DNA from 3 places in the Streptomyces sp. NPDC007084 genome. Region 1 is predicted to be linked to each of the others. Evidence: riboswitches for the same ligand, from Rfam matches in the RefSeq annotation. Region 1 holds a riboswitch; each other region holds the start of a gene.
What was found. A riboswitch is a leader RNA that binds a small molecule or an ion and turns the genes downstream of it on or off. The one in region 1 is predicted to bind cobalamin.
Positions count from the first base shown of each region.

Region 1 (3,265 bases):
GCTTGCCCTCGCCCCCGGCGAGCTGGGCACCCATCTCGCCCTCACCGGCACATCGGTCACCGCGGGCGACGCCCTGCTGTGCGGCCTCGCCGACCACTTCGTGCCGTCCGCCGCGCTCCCCGCGCTGGTCGCCGACCTCGCCGGCCTGCCGGTACGGGAAGCCCTGGCCCGGCACGTACAGCCGCCGCCACCCGCGGAGCTGACGGAGCGCCGTGAGTGGATCGACGCCTGCTACCGCGCCGACACCGTGGAGGAGATCGTGCGCCGGCTGCTCGCCGTAGGCGACCCGGCTGCCAAGGAGGCGGCCGGGACCCTGCTCGCCCACTCGCCCACCGCCGTGAAGACCACCCTGGCCTCGGTGCGCCGGGCCCGGCGGCTCGGGCCGCTTGAGCGCGTCCTCGACCAGGAGTACCGCGTCTCCTGCGCCCTGCTGTCCGCCCATGACCTGGTCGAGGGCATCCGGGCCCGGATCATCGACAAGGACCGCGACCCGCACTGGTCCCCGGCCACCCTCGCCGAGGTCACCGACGCCGACGTCGAGCGCTTCTTCGCTCCCCTCGGGGACCGCGAACTCGGGCTCGCCGGACCCAGCACCGCCGCGGAGCGGGCCTGGTGACCCGCACCGTCGCGTTCATCGGACTCGGACACATGGACGGGCCCAAGGCCGAGAACCCCGTCAAGGCCGAGAACCCCGTCAAGGCCGAGAACCTCGTCAAGGCCGCGAACCTCGTCAAGGCCGGACACCGCCTCCGCGGACACGACCTCGCGGCCGGCGCGGCGCGCGCCGGCGGAGTGCGCGCCGAACTCCGCCTCCGTGCCACCGAGTTGTACGCGCGGTACGCCGAACGCGTCGGAGCGGCCGAGGACTTCTCCGGCGTCGTCCGGGCCATCAGGGAGCGTGGCGCCGCGCGCGCGTGACCACGCCGCCGGCCGACCGCGGCTGCCCCGGGACCGTGCCCGCGGCCCCGGCGGACCGTGTCACCTGGTGCGAGAGGAAGATCACGCCAGGTGGCACGGTCTTGGCCAGGTACCCGTCACGCGGTACCGTCGGTGCGATATCGATGACGTCAGAACGGAAGCCGGTGGGAATCCGGCACGGTCGCGCCACTGTGAACGAGACGCCCCAGTCCGCTGGACGCCTCGCAAGTCAGACCCGTAGACGTCATCCAGTGCACCACCGAGATGGGACGCGAACTCCCGAGGAGGTCCTGCCATGGCGCAGACCGTCGCTCCGCCGACAGCCACCACCCCCGTCGTTCCCGCCAAGCTGCCGCTCAAGGCGATAGCACCCTGGGCGGTCTTCTTCGGCATCCTGATGCTGGTCCTGCTGTACTTCGTCGGCGCCGAACAGGGCGCCACCTCCGTCGTCTCGGGCGAGGACGTCCACGAGTGGGTGCACGACGCCCGCCACCTGCTCGGATTCCCCTGCCACTGACGCGAGAGACAAGCACCTGCCCATGAACTCCGCAACGGTAAGAAACCTCCTGGTCCGCGGCATGCTCGCGGGCCTCGGAGCAGGCGTCCTCGCCCTGGTCGTGGCCTACTTCCTCGGCGAGCCGAACGTCGACAGCGCGATCGGCTTCGAGGAGGCGCACGCCCCGGCGCACGAGCACGAGGTCGAACTCGTCTCCCGCAGCCTCCAGTCCACCGCGGGCCTCGCCACCGGCGTCCTGCTCTACGGCATCGCCTTCGGCGGCATCGCGGCCCTGGCGTACTGCTTCGCCCTCGGCCGCGTCGGCCGGTTCGGCGCCCGCGCGACCGCGCTCCTGCTCTCGGGCTGCGCGCTGCTCGCCGTGTACGTCGTGCCGTTCCTGAAGTACCCGGCCAACCCGCCGTCAGTCGGCGACCCCGACACCATCGGCAAGCGGACCACCCTGTACTTCCTGATGATGGTCCTCAGCGTGCTGCTGGCCGTCGCCGCCACCATCCTCGGCAAGCGGCTCGCCCCGAGGCTCGGCAACTGGAACGCGACGGTCGTCGCCGTGCTCGCCTTCGCCGTCGTGATCGGCCTGGCGTACGAGTTCCTGCCCGTGATCAACGAGGTCCCCAAGGACTTCCCCGCCACGCTGCTCTGGCGCTTCCGGCTCTCCGCGCTCGCCATGCAGGCCGCCCTGTGGGGCGGATTCGGGCTCGTCTTCGGTGAGTTGGCCCAACGCCTGCTGGAACCCAAGCCCGCGGCGGTCCCCTCCGGCCGGACGGTTCCGGCCGCGAACTGATCACTTCAGGACCAGGACACAAGCGCAACGCGAGAAGGCCTCTCGGGCCCGCCCGGGGGCCTTCTCGCGTTCCCGTACCCTCCGAACCCCCGGGAGGAGGGACGCGCCGCCAGGTCGCTCAGTCCTGCCCGTACACGTGGAACCCCCGGCCGGACTTGCGGCCCAGCAGGCCCGCCTCGACCATCCGCTGGAGCAGCGGGGGAGGGGCGTAGAGGGGCTCCCTGAACTCGTCGTAGAGGGACTCGGCGATCGAGGCGACCGTGTCGAGCCCGATCATGTCCGCCAGTTTGAGCGGGCCCATCGGATGGGCGCAGCCCAGCTCCATGCCGGCGTCGATGTCGGCCGCGGTGGCGAAGCCGGACTCCGCCATCCGGACGGCGGCCAGCAGATACGGGACGAGGAGGGCGTTGACGACGAAGCCGGCCCGGTCGCGGGAGCGTACGACCGTCTTGCCGAGGGTGCCGGTGGCGAAGGCCTCCACGGCGGCCACCGTGTCCGCGGACGTGTGCAGCGAGGCCACCACCTCCACCAGCGGCAGCACCGGGACCGGGTTGAAGAAGTGCAGGCCCACCACCCGGTCGGCGCGGCCGGTGGCCATGCCCAGGCGCATCACCGGCAGCGAGGACGTGTTCGTCGCGAGGACCGCCGCCGGGTCCTGGACGATCTTGTCGAGCGCGGCGAACACCTCGGTCTTGGCGGCGGCGTTCTCGACGACGGCCTCGACCACGAGTTGGCGGTCGGCCAGGTCGTCCAGACTCCCGGTGAAGACCATCCGGTCGAGCGCCTCCCGCGCCGCCTCCCGTTCCAGCCTGCCCCGGCGCACCGCACGGTCGAGCGAGGCCGCGACCCGCTCCCGCGCCCCGCGCGCGGCCGTCGCGTCCGCCTCGCACACCACCGTGTCCAGGCCGGCCCGCGCGCAGACCTCGGCGATCCCCGCGCCCATCTGCCCGGCGCCGACGACACCGACGCGCTCGACGGCGGCGGTCACGACCGGGGCTCCGCGTGCCGCACGAGGTGGCCGGCGTAGGCGTCCGGCGTGAAGAAGAGCG
Region 1 covers NZ_JBEYFY010000005.1:87,009-90,273, reverse strand. Annotated here, with positions in the region: gene AB0912_RS06780 (enoyl-CoA hydratase/isomerase family protein) at 1-616, shown strand, start outside; partial or broken gene AB0912_RS06775 (3-hydroxyisobutyrate dehydrogenase) at 763-918, shown strand; cobalamin riboswitch at 1,032-1,176, shown strand; gene AB0912_RS06770 (CbtB-domain containing protein) at 1,214-1,435, shown strand; gene AB0912_RS06765 (CbtA family protein) at 1,458-2,216, shown strand; gene AB0912_RS06760 (3-hydroxybutyryl-CoA dehydrogenase) at 2,335-3,204, opposite strand; gene aceB (malate synthase A) at 3,201-3,265, opposite strand, start outside.

Region 2 (3,265 bases), on a different contig from region 1:
CCAACTGGTTCGTCAAGGACCTGCCGCTGCTCATCGCCTTCGGTGTGCTGGCCGCGTACACCTACTCCTCGGGGCTGCGGGCCCCGGCGCTGATCGCGTTCGTGAAGGACACCCTGATCTACATCGTGATCGCGGTGGCCATCATCTACATCCCGATCAAGCTCGGCGGCTTCGACGAGATCTTCAAGGCGGCGGGCGACAAGTACACGGCGGCCGGGGCCGGCGGGGTCGTGCCGCCCGCGGCGGGCCAGTGGACCTACGCCACGCTCGCGCTGGGTTCGGCGCTCGCCCTGTTCATGTATCCGCACTCCATCACCGCGACGCTGTCCAGCCGCAGCCGCGAGGTGATCCGCCGCAACACGACGATCCTGCCCCTCTACTCGCTGATGCTGGGCCTGCTCGCCCTGCTCGGGTTCATGGCCATCGCGGCCGGCGTGAAGGTGCAGAACGGGCAGCTCGCCATCCCGCAGCTCTTCGAGAACATGTTCCCGGACTGGTTCGCGGGCGTGGCCTTCGCCGCCATCGGCATCGGGGCGCTCGTCCCGGCGGCCATCATGTCGATCGCCGCCGCGAACCTCTTCACCCGCAACATCTACAAGGACTTCATCAAGCCGGACGCGACCCCGAAGCAGGAGACCCGCGTCTCCAAGATCGTCTCGCTGCTGGTGAAGGTGGGCGCGCTGGTCTTCGTCCTGACGATGGACAAGACGGTCGCGATCAACTTCCAGCTGCTGGGCGGCATCTGGATTCTCCAGACCTTCCCGGCGCTGGTCGGCGGCCTGTTCACCCGCTGGTTCCACCGCTGGGCGCTGCTCGCGGGCTGGGCGGTCGGCATGGTCTACGGCACGCTCGCCGCCTACGGGGTGGCCTCGCCGACCCAGAAGCACTTCGGCGGCAGCTCGAAGGAGATCCCGGGCATCGGCGAGATCGGCTACATCGGCCTGACCGCGTTCGTCCTGAACGTGGTCGTCTCCGTCGTCCTCACCTTCGCCCTGCGCGCGTTCAAGGCCCCCGACGGCATCGACGAGACCTCGCCCGAGGACTACACCGCCGACGCGGGCGACCCCGGCGTCCAGGTGGAGCTTCCGCCGGCCACGGCGGGCGCCGGCCACTAGGGGAAACGCCTGCCCCTGCGAGAGGGCGCCCGCCTCACCGGGAGGGCGCCTCACCAGGAGGGCGCCCTGTCTCACCGGGAGGGGGATCGCCCCACCGAGAGAGGGGCAGGGCAAGGCAGCCGAGGACGGGCCGCCGGTCGCGAACCGGCGGCCCGTCGCCGTGCCCGTCCGGGGCCCTCCCCGCCCCCGGCTACTCCCCGCCCGGCCCCTCTCCCCGGCCAGTCCCCCTCGCCCCGGCCAGTCCCTCCCCCGCCGCGTCCGGGCCCCGTTCGGCGGCCGGGCCACATCCGGCCGCTCACCTACGAGTTGACCCCCCGGCACACTCCGTAGCGCTCTCCGGCACCGACACGACACAACATGTGGGGGTGCTCCCTGGGCCCGGCACAAGATGTATGCTCATGCTCGCTGTCGCCGCAGGGGAATCCGGTGCGAATCCGGAACTGTCCCGCAACGGTGTACTTGTGCGTGTTCGCGTATTGGGCGTGCCCGCGTACGTGTCAGTCCGAGGACCTGCCGACAGCGCACCCCGGCCACCCGGCCCGGGTGCCGACGACGTCCGGGCCTCGCGGAATGGGCCGGTGGACGCGGTGCGCTGGCTGCCCAGAAGCGTTTCCGTGTGCCCCCGTGCTCCCCGAAAGGCCCCGTGCCGAGCGAGGGAGAGCCCCACGTGACCATCGCGCCAGCAGATCCGGCTTCAGTGACCGAGCACCAGGCCCCGGTGGAGACCGACGGCCCCGGAGCCGCGCTGCTGCGGACCCTGACCGACCTCACCGCCGACCTCCCCGACGCCGACCCCGGCCGGGTCGCCGCCGCGGCGCTGCGCGGCCGGTCCGCCCGCGCCGACGAGGCCGAGCTGCGCGAACTGGCCACGGAGGCGGCGGCCGGACTCATCTCCGAGGACCCCGTCTACTCCCGGCTGGCCGCCCGGCTACTCACCATCAGCATCGCCGCGGAGGCCGCCTCCCAGGGCGTGACGACCTTCTCCGAGTCGGTCGCCGTCGGCCACCGCGAGGGCCTGATCGCCGACCGCACCGCCGAGTTCGTCCGGCTGCACACCGCCCGGCTCGACGCGCTGATCGACCCGGCCGGCGACGACCGCTTCGGCTACTTCGGCCTGCGGACGCTGCACAGCCGTTACCTGCTGCGCCACCCCATCACCCGCAAGGTCGTCGAGACGCCCCAGCACTTCATGCTGCGGGTCGCCTCCGGCCTCGCCGAGGACGACACGGTCCACGCCGTGGACGAAGTCTCCGCGCTCTACGGGCTCATGAGCCGGCTCGACTACCTCCCGTCCTCCCCCACGCTCTTCAACTCCGGTACGCGGCACCCCCAGATGTCGTCCTGCTACCTCCTCGACTCCCCGCTGGACGAGCTGGACTCCATCTACGACCGCTACCACCAGGTCGCCCGGCTGTCGAAGCACGCCGGCGGCATCGGTCTCTCGTACTCCCGCATCCGTTCGCGCGGTTCGCTGATCCGCGGCACCAACGGCCACTCCAACGGCATCGTCCCGTTCCTCAAGACGCTCGACGCCTCGGTCGCCGCGGTGAACCAGGGCGGCCGGCGCAAGGGCGCGGCGGCGGTGTACCTGGAGACCTGGCACTCCGACATCGAGGAGTTTCTGGAGCTGCGCGACAACACCGGTGAGGACGCCCGGCGTACGCACAACCTGAACCTCGCGCACTGGATTCCGGACGAGTTCATGCGCCGGGTGAACGAGGACGGCGTGTGGTCGCTGTTCTCCCCGGCGGACGTGCCCGAGCTGGTCGACCTGTGGGGCGACGAGTTCGACGCCGCGTACCGCAAGGCCGAGGAAGCGGGCCTCGCCAAGAAGACCATCCCGGCCCGCGATCTGTACGGCCGCATGATGCGCACCCTCGCGCAGACCGGCAACGGCTGGATGACCTTCAAGGACGCCGCCAACCGCACCGCCAACCAGACGGCGGAGCCCGGCCACACCGTCCACTCCTCGAACCTGTGCACCGAGATCCTGGAGGTCACGGACGACGGGGAGACCGCGGTCTGCAACCTGGGCTCGGTCAACCTCGGCGCGTTCGTCGTCGGCGACGACATCGACTGGGAGCGGCTCGACGAGACCGTCCGCACCGCGGTCACCTTCCTCGACCGCGTGGTGGACATCAACTTCTACC
Region 2 covers NZ_JBEYFY010000004.1:7,281-10,545, forward strand. Annotated here, with positions in the region: gene mctP (monocarboxylate uptake permease MctP) at 1-1,115, shown strand, start outside; cobalamin riboswitch at 1,462-1,648, shown strand; gene AB0912_RS05100 (ribonucleoside-diphosphate reductase subunit alpha) at 1,783-3,265, shown strand, end outside.
Region 2: linked by a shared signal. The riboswitch ahead of AB0912_RS05100 (ribonucleoside-diphosphate reductase subunit alpha) and the one ahead of AB0912_RS06770 (CbtB-domain containing protein) in region 1 are both predicted to bind cobalamin.

Region 3 (3,265 bases), on a different contig from region 1:
ACGTCGCCGCGGAACTTGTTCACGATGAACCCGGCGACGAGCGCCTGGTCCTCGGGCGAGAGCAGGGCGACCGTGCCGAAGAAGGAGGCGAACACCCCGCCCCGGTCGATGTCGCCGACGACGAGCACGGGCAGCCCGGCGTTCCGCGCGACCCCCATGTTGACGATGTCGGTGCGCCGCAGATTGATCTCGGCCGGGCTGCCGGCCCCCTCACAGATCACCGCGTCATACGTGCCCCGCAACCGGTCCAGACAGTCGAGAACCGTCCCGAGCAGTGCCTCCCGGCCGCCCCCGCGCAGGTCACCGCCCGGCGGCGCGCCCTCCGAGGGCTCCTGGCCCGGTCTCCCGAAGAAGCCGCGGGCGCTCATCTCGCCGACCGGCCTGCCCAGCAGGACGACCTGGCTGGTGCGGTCGCCGCCCGGCTTGAGCAGCACCGGGTTCATCAGCGCGGCCGGCTCCACGCGGGCGGCCTGGGCCTGCATGGCCTGGGCGCGCCCGATCTCGGCACCCTCCCGGGTGACGAACGAGTTCAGGGACATGTTCTGCGCCTTGAACGGCGCGACCTTCACCCCCTGGCGCACCAGCCACCGGCAGATCCCGGCGGTCACCACGCTCTTGCCGGCGTCGGAGGTGGTCCCCGCGACCAGCAGTCCGCCGCTCATGCCGTACGCCCCCTTCGGACCGGCCGTGCGGCGGCCTTCGCCCCCGGCCTTCGGGACAGCAGGACGCGTCCGGCGACGCTGACGCCGAGCGCCAGCCAGCCGACGCGCCGGGACAGCCGTACGGCCCGCTCGATGTCCGCGACCCGCACCGCGCGCCCGTCCCCGTTGAGCACCGGCCGGTGTTCGACCCGGCCCGCGTACGAGAGGGTGCCGCCGAGCCGTACGCCGAGCGCGCCGGCGAAGGAGGCCTCCACCGGACCGGCGTTGGGGCTCGGGTGCTTGCGGGCGTCGGCGCGCCAGGCCCGTACGGCACCGCGCGGGTCGCCGCCGGCGACGGCCGCGAGGACGGCGGTCAGCCGGGCCCCCGGCCAGCCCGCGAGGTCGTCGAGCCGGGCGGAGGCCCAGCCGTAGCGGCGGTGGCGGGGGGACTTGTGGCCGACCATCGCGTCGAGCGTGTTCACGGCGCGGAAGGCGACGAGGCCGGGCACCCCGGCGGCGGCGCCCCAGACCAGGGCGCCGACCACGGCGTCGGAGGTGTTCTCGGCGACGGACTCGACCACCGCGCGGGCGACGCCGTCGGCGTCCAGCGCCTGCGGGTCGCGCCCGCACAGACGCGGCAGGCGCTCCTGGGCGACGTCGAGATCACCGGCCGCGAGCGCGCCGCCGATCGCGCGCGCCTCACGGCCGAGCGAGGTCCCGCCGACGACGGCCCAGGTGGCGGCGGCGGTCAGCGCGACGGAAGCGGTCCCCGAGGGGCGCACGCAGCGGCCGGCGAGCGCGGCGATCCCGGCGGCGCCGCCTACGCAGACGAGGGTGTGCAGCGTGCCCCACCCGCGGTGGTCACGCCACAGGGTCCGCTCCACGGCCGTGGCCGCCCGCCCGAACGCGGCGACCGGATGCCCTCGGCGGGGATCGCCGAGCAGCAGGTCGCCCAGGAGGCCGGCGGCGGCGCCGTACGCGAAGACGCGATCGGCCCGCACGGGGTCAGCCGGCCGTGGGGGTCGGCAGAACTCTCTGGCACAACAGGTCCGGCAACGGGCAGCCGCGCATGGCGATATGTCCTCACTCAGGGTGTCCGCGCCCTGGTTCGACGAGACCGGCGGCGAGAGTTCCTGGCTTCCCGGGAAGTTTCCTCCCCGGTGACAGTGGCGGGACCGCGCCGGATTCGCACCGGCTTCCTCACCTGCCGCCGTACTTGGCCCGGGCAGTCCACCACGCGGTGAGAACGGCCGTCAACTTGCTGTTGACCTGCGGAGGGAGAGTGTGCGAAGCCCCACACGACGGTGGGGTGCGGGACGGAGATCCGTCCCGCACCCCACCGTGAAGTGCTGCCCGACAACGGCCCGTTCGGGGCTGTTCGTCCCGGGTTACTTGCTCATGATGAGCGAGATGCCGTACGCGACCGCCGCGGCGCAGGCCGCGAAGCAGACGTAGGCGCCGGTGGCCGCCGCGACGGCGGAGCCGCCCTGGGCGGACTCCTTCTTGGCGAGGCCCGCGACACCGAGGGTGAAGAGGCCGACGAGGAGCACGGTGGCCCCGAGGCTGACGCCGAACACGGACCCGAGGGCCGACCAGTCGATGTGCATGCTGTTTCTTCCTTCGGTTCTCAGGCCACGCGGGACGGCGCCGGCGGGGTCGCCGCGGGCTCGGCGGGAGCGGGGATGGTGGCCGTGAGGTCCTCGGTCACGGTGCCGGCCGGGGGCGGGGTGACGGCGGCGATGGCCGTGGTGACCACGCCGACGGGCTCCTCGGCGTTCACGTTGGTGTGGTCGATGACCTCGCGGCGCGAGCGGCGCCAGATCGCGAAGCTGGAGCCGACCAGGAAGACGGCGACGAGCGTGGTGCCCCAGGCGCCGAATCCGGTGACCCACTCGGCGAGCGCGCCGACCAGGGCGGCGGCGGGCAGCGTGAGGGCCCAGGCGACGAACATCCGGGTGGCGGTGGACCAGCGGACCACACCGCCCTTGCGGCCGAGGCCGGCGCCCATCACGGAGCCGGAGACCGCGTGCGTGGTGGAGAGGGAGAAGCCGATGTGCGAGGAGGCCAGGATGACGGTCGCGGCGCTGGTCTGGGCGGCGAAGCCCTGCTGCGGCTGGAGGTCGGTGAGGCCCTTGCCCATGGTGCGGATGATGCGCCAGCCGCCCAAATAGGTGCCGAGCGCGATCGCGAGACCGGCGGAGAGGATGACCCAGACCGGCGGGTCGGAGTCGGGCGCGACGGCGCCGCCGGCGACCAGGGCCAGGGTGATGATGCCCATCGTCTTCTGGGCGTCGTTGGTGCCGTGGGCCAGCGAGACCAGGCCCGCGGAGGCTATCTGCCCGGCGCGGTACCCCTTCTCGGTGGCCTTGCCGCCGGCGTTCTTGCCGAGCCGGTACGACAGCCGGGTGGCGAGCATCGCGGCCAGGCCGGCCACGATCGGGGCGGCGACGGCGGGCAGCAGCACCTTGCCGACCAGGACGTCCCCGTGCACCGCGCCGGTGCCGGCCGAGGCGATGGTGGCGCCGACCAGACCGCCCATCAGGGCGTGCGAGGAGCTGGACGGGAGTCCGACGAGCCATGTCACCAGGTTCCAGAGGATCGCGCCCACCAGGGCGGCGAAGATC
Region 3 covers NZ_JBEYFY010000074.1:22,610-25,874, reverse strand. Annotated here, with positions in the region: gene AB0912_RS32795 (cobyric acid synthase) at 1-662, opposite strand, end outside; gene AB0912_RS32790 (cobalamin biosynthesis protein) at 659-1,642, opposite strand; cobalamin riboswitch at 1,748-1,892, opposite strand; gene AB0912_RS32785 (hypothetical protein) at 2,030-2,248, opposite strand; gene AB0912_RS32780 (inorganic phosphate transporter) at 2,269-3,265, opposite strand, start outside.
Region 3: linked by a shared signal. The riboswitch ahead of AB0912_RS32790 (cobalamin biosynthesis protein) and the one ahead of AB0912_RS06770 (CbtB-domain containing protein) in region 1 are both predicted to bind cobalamin.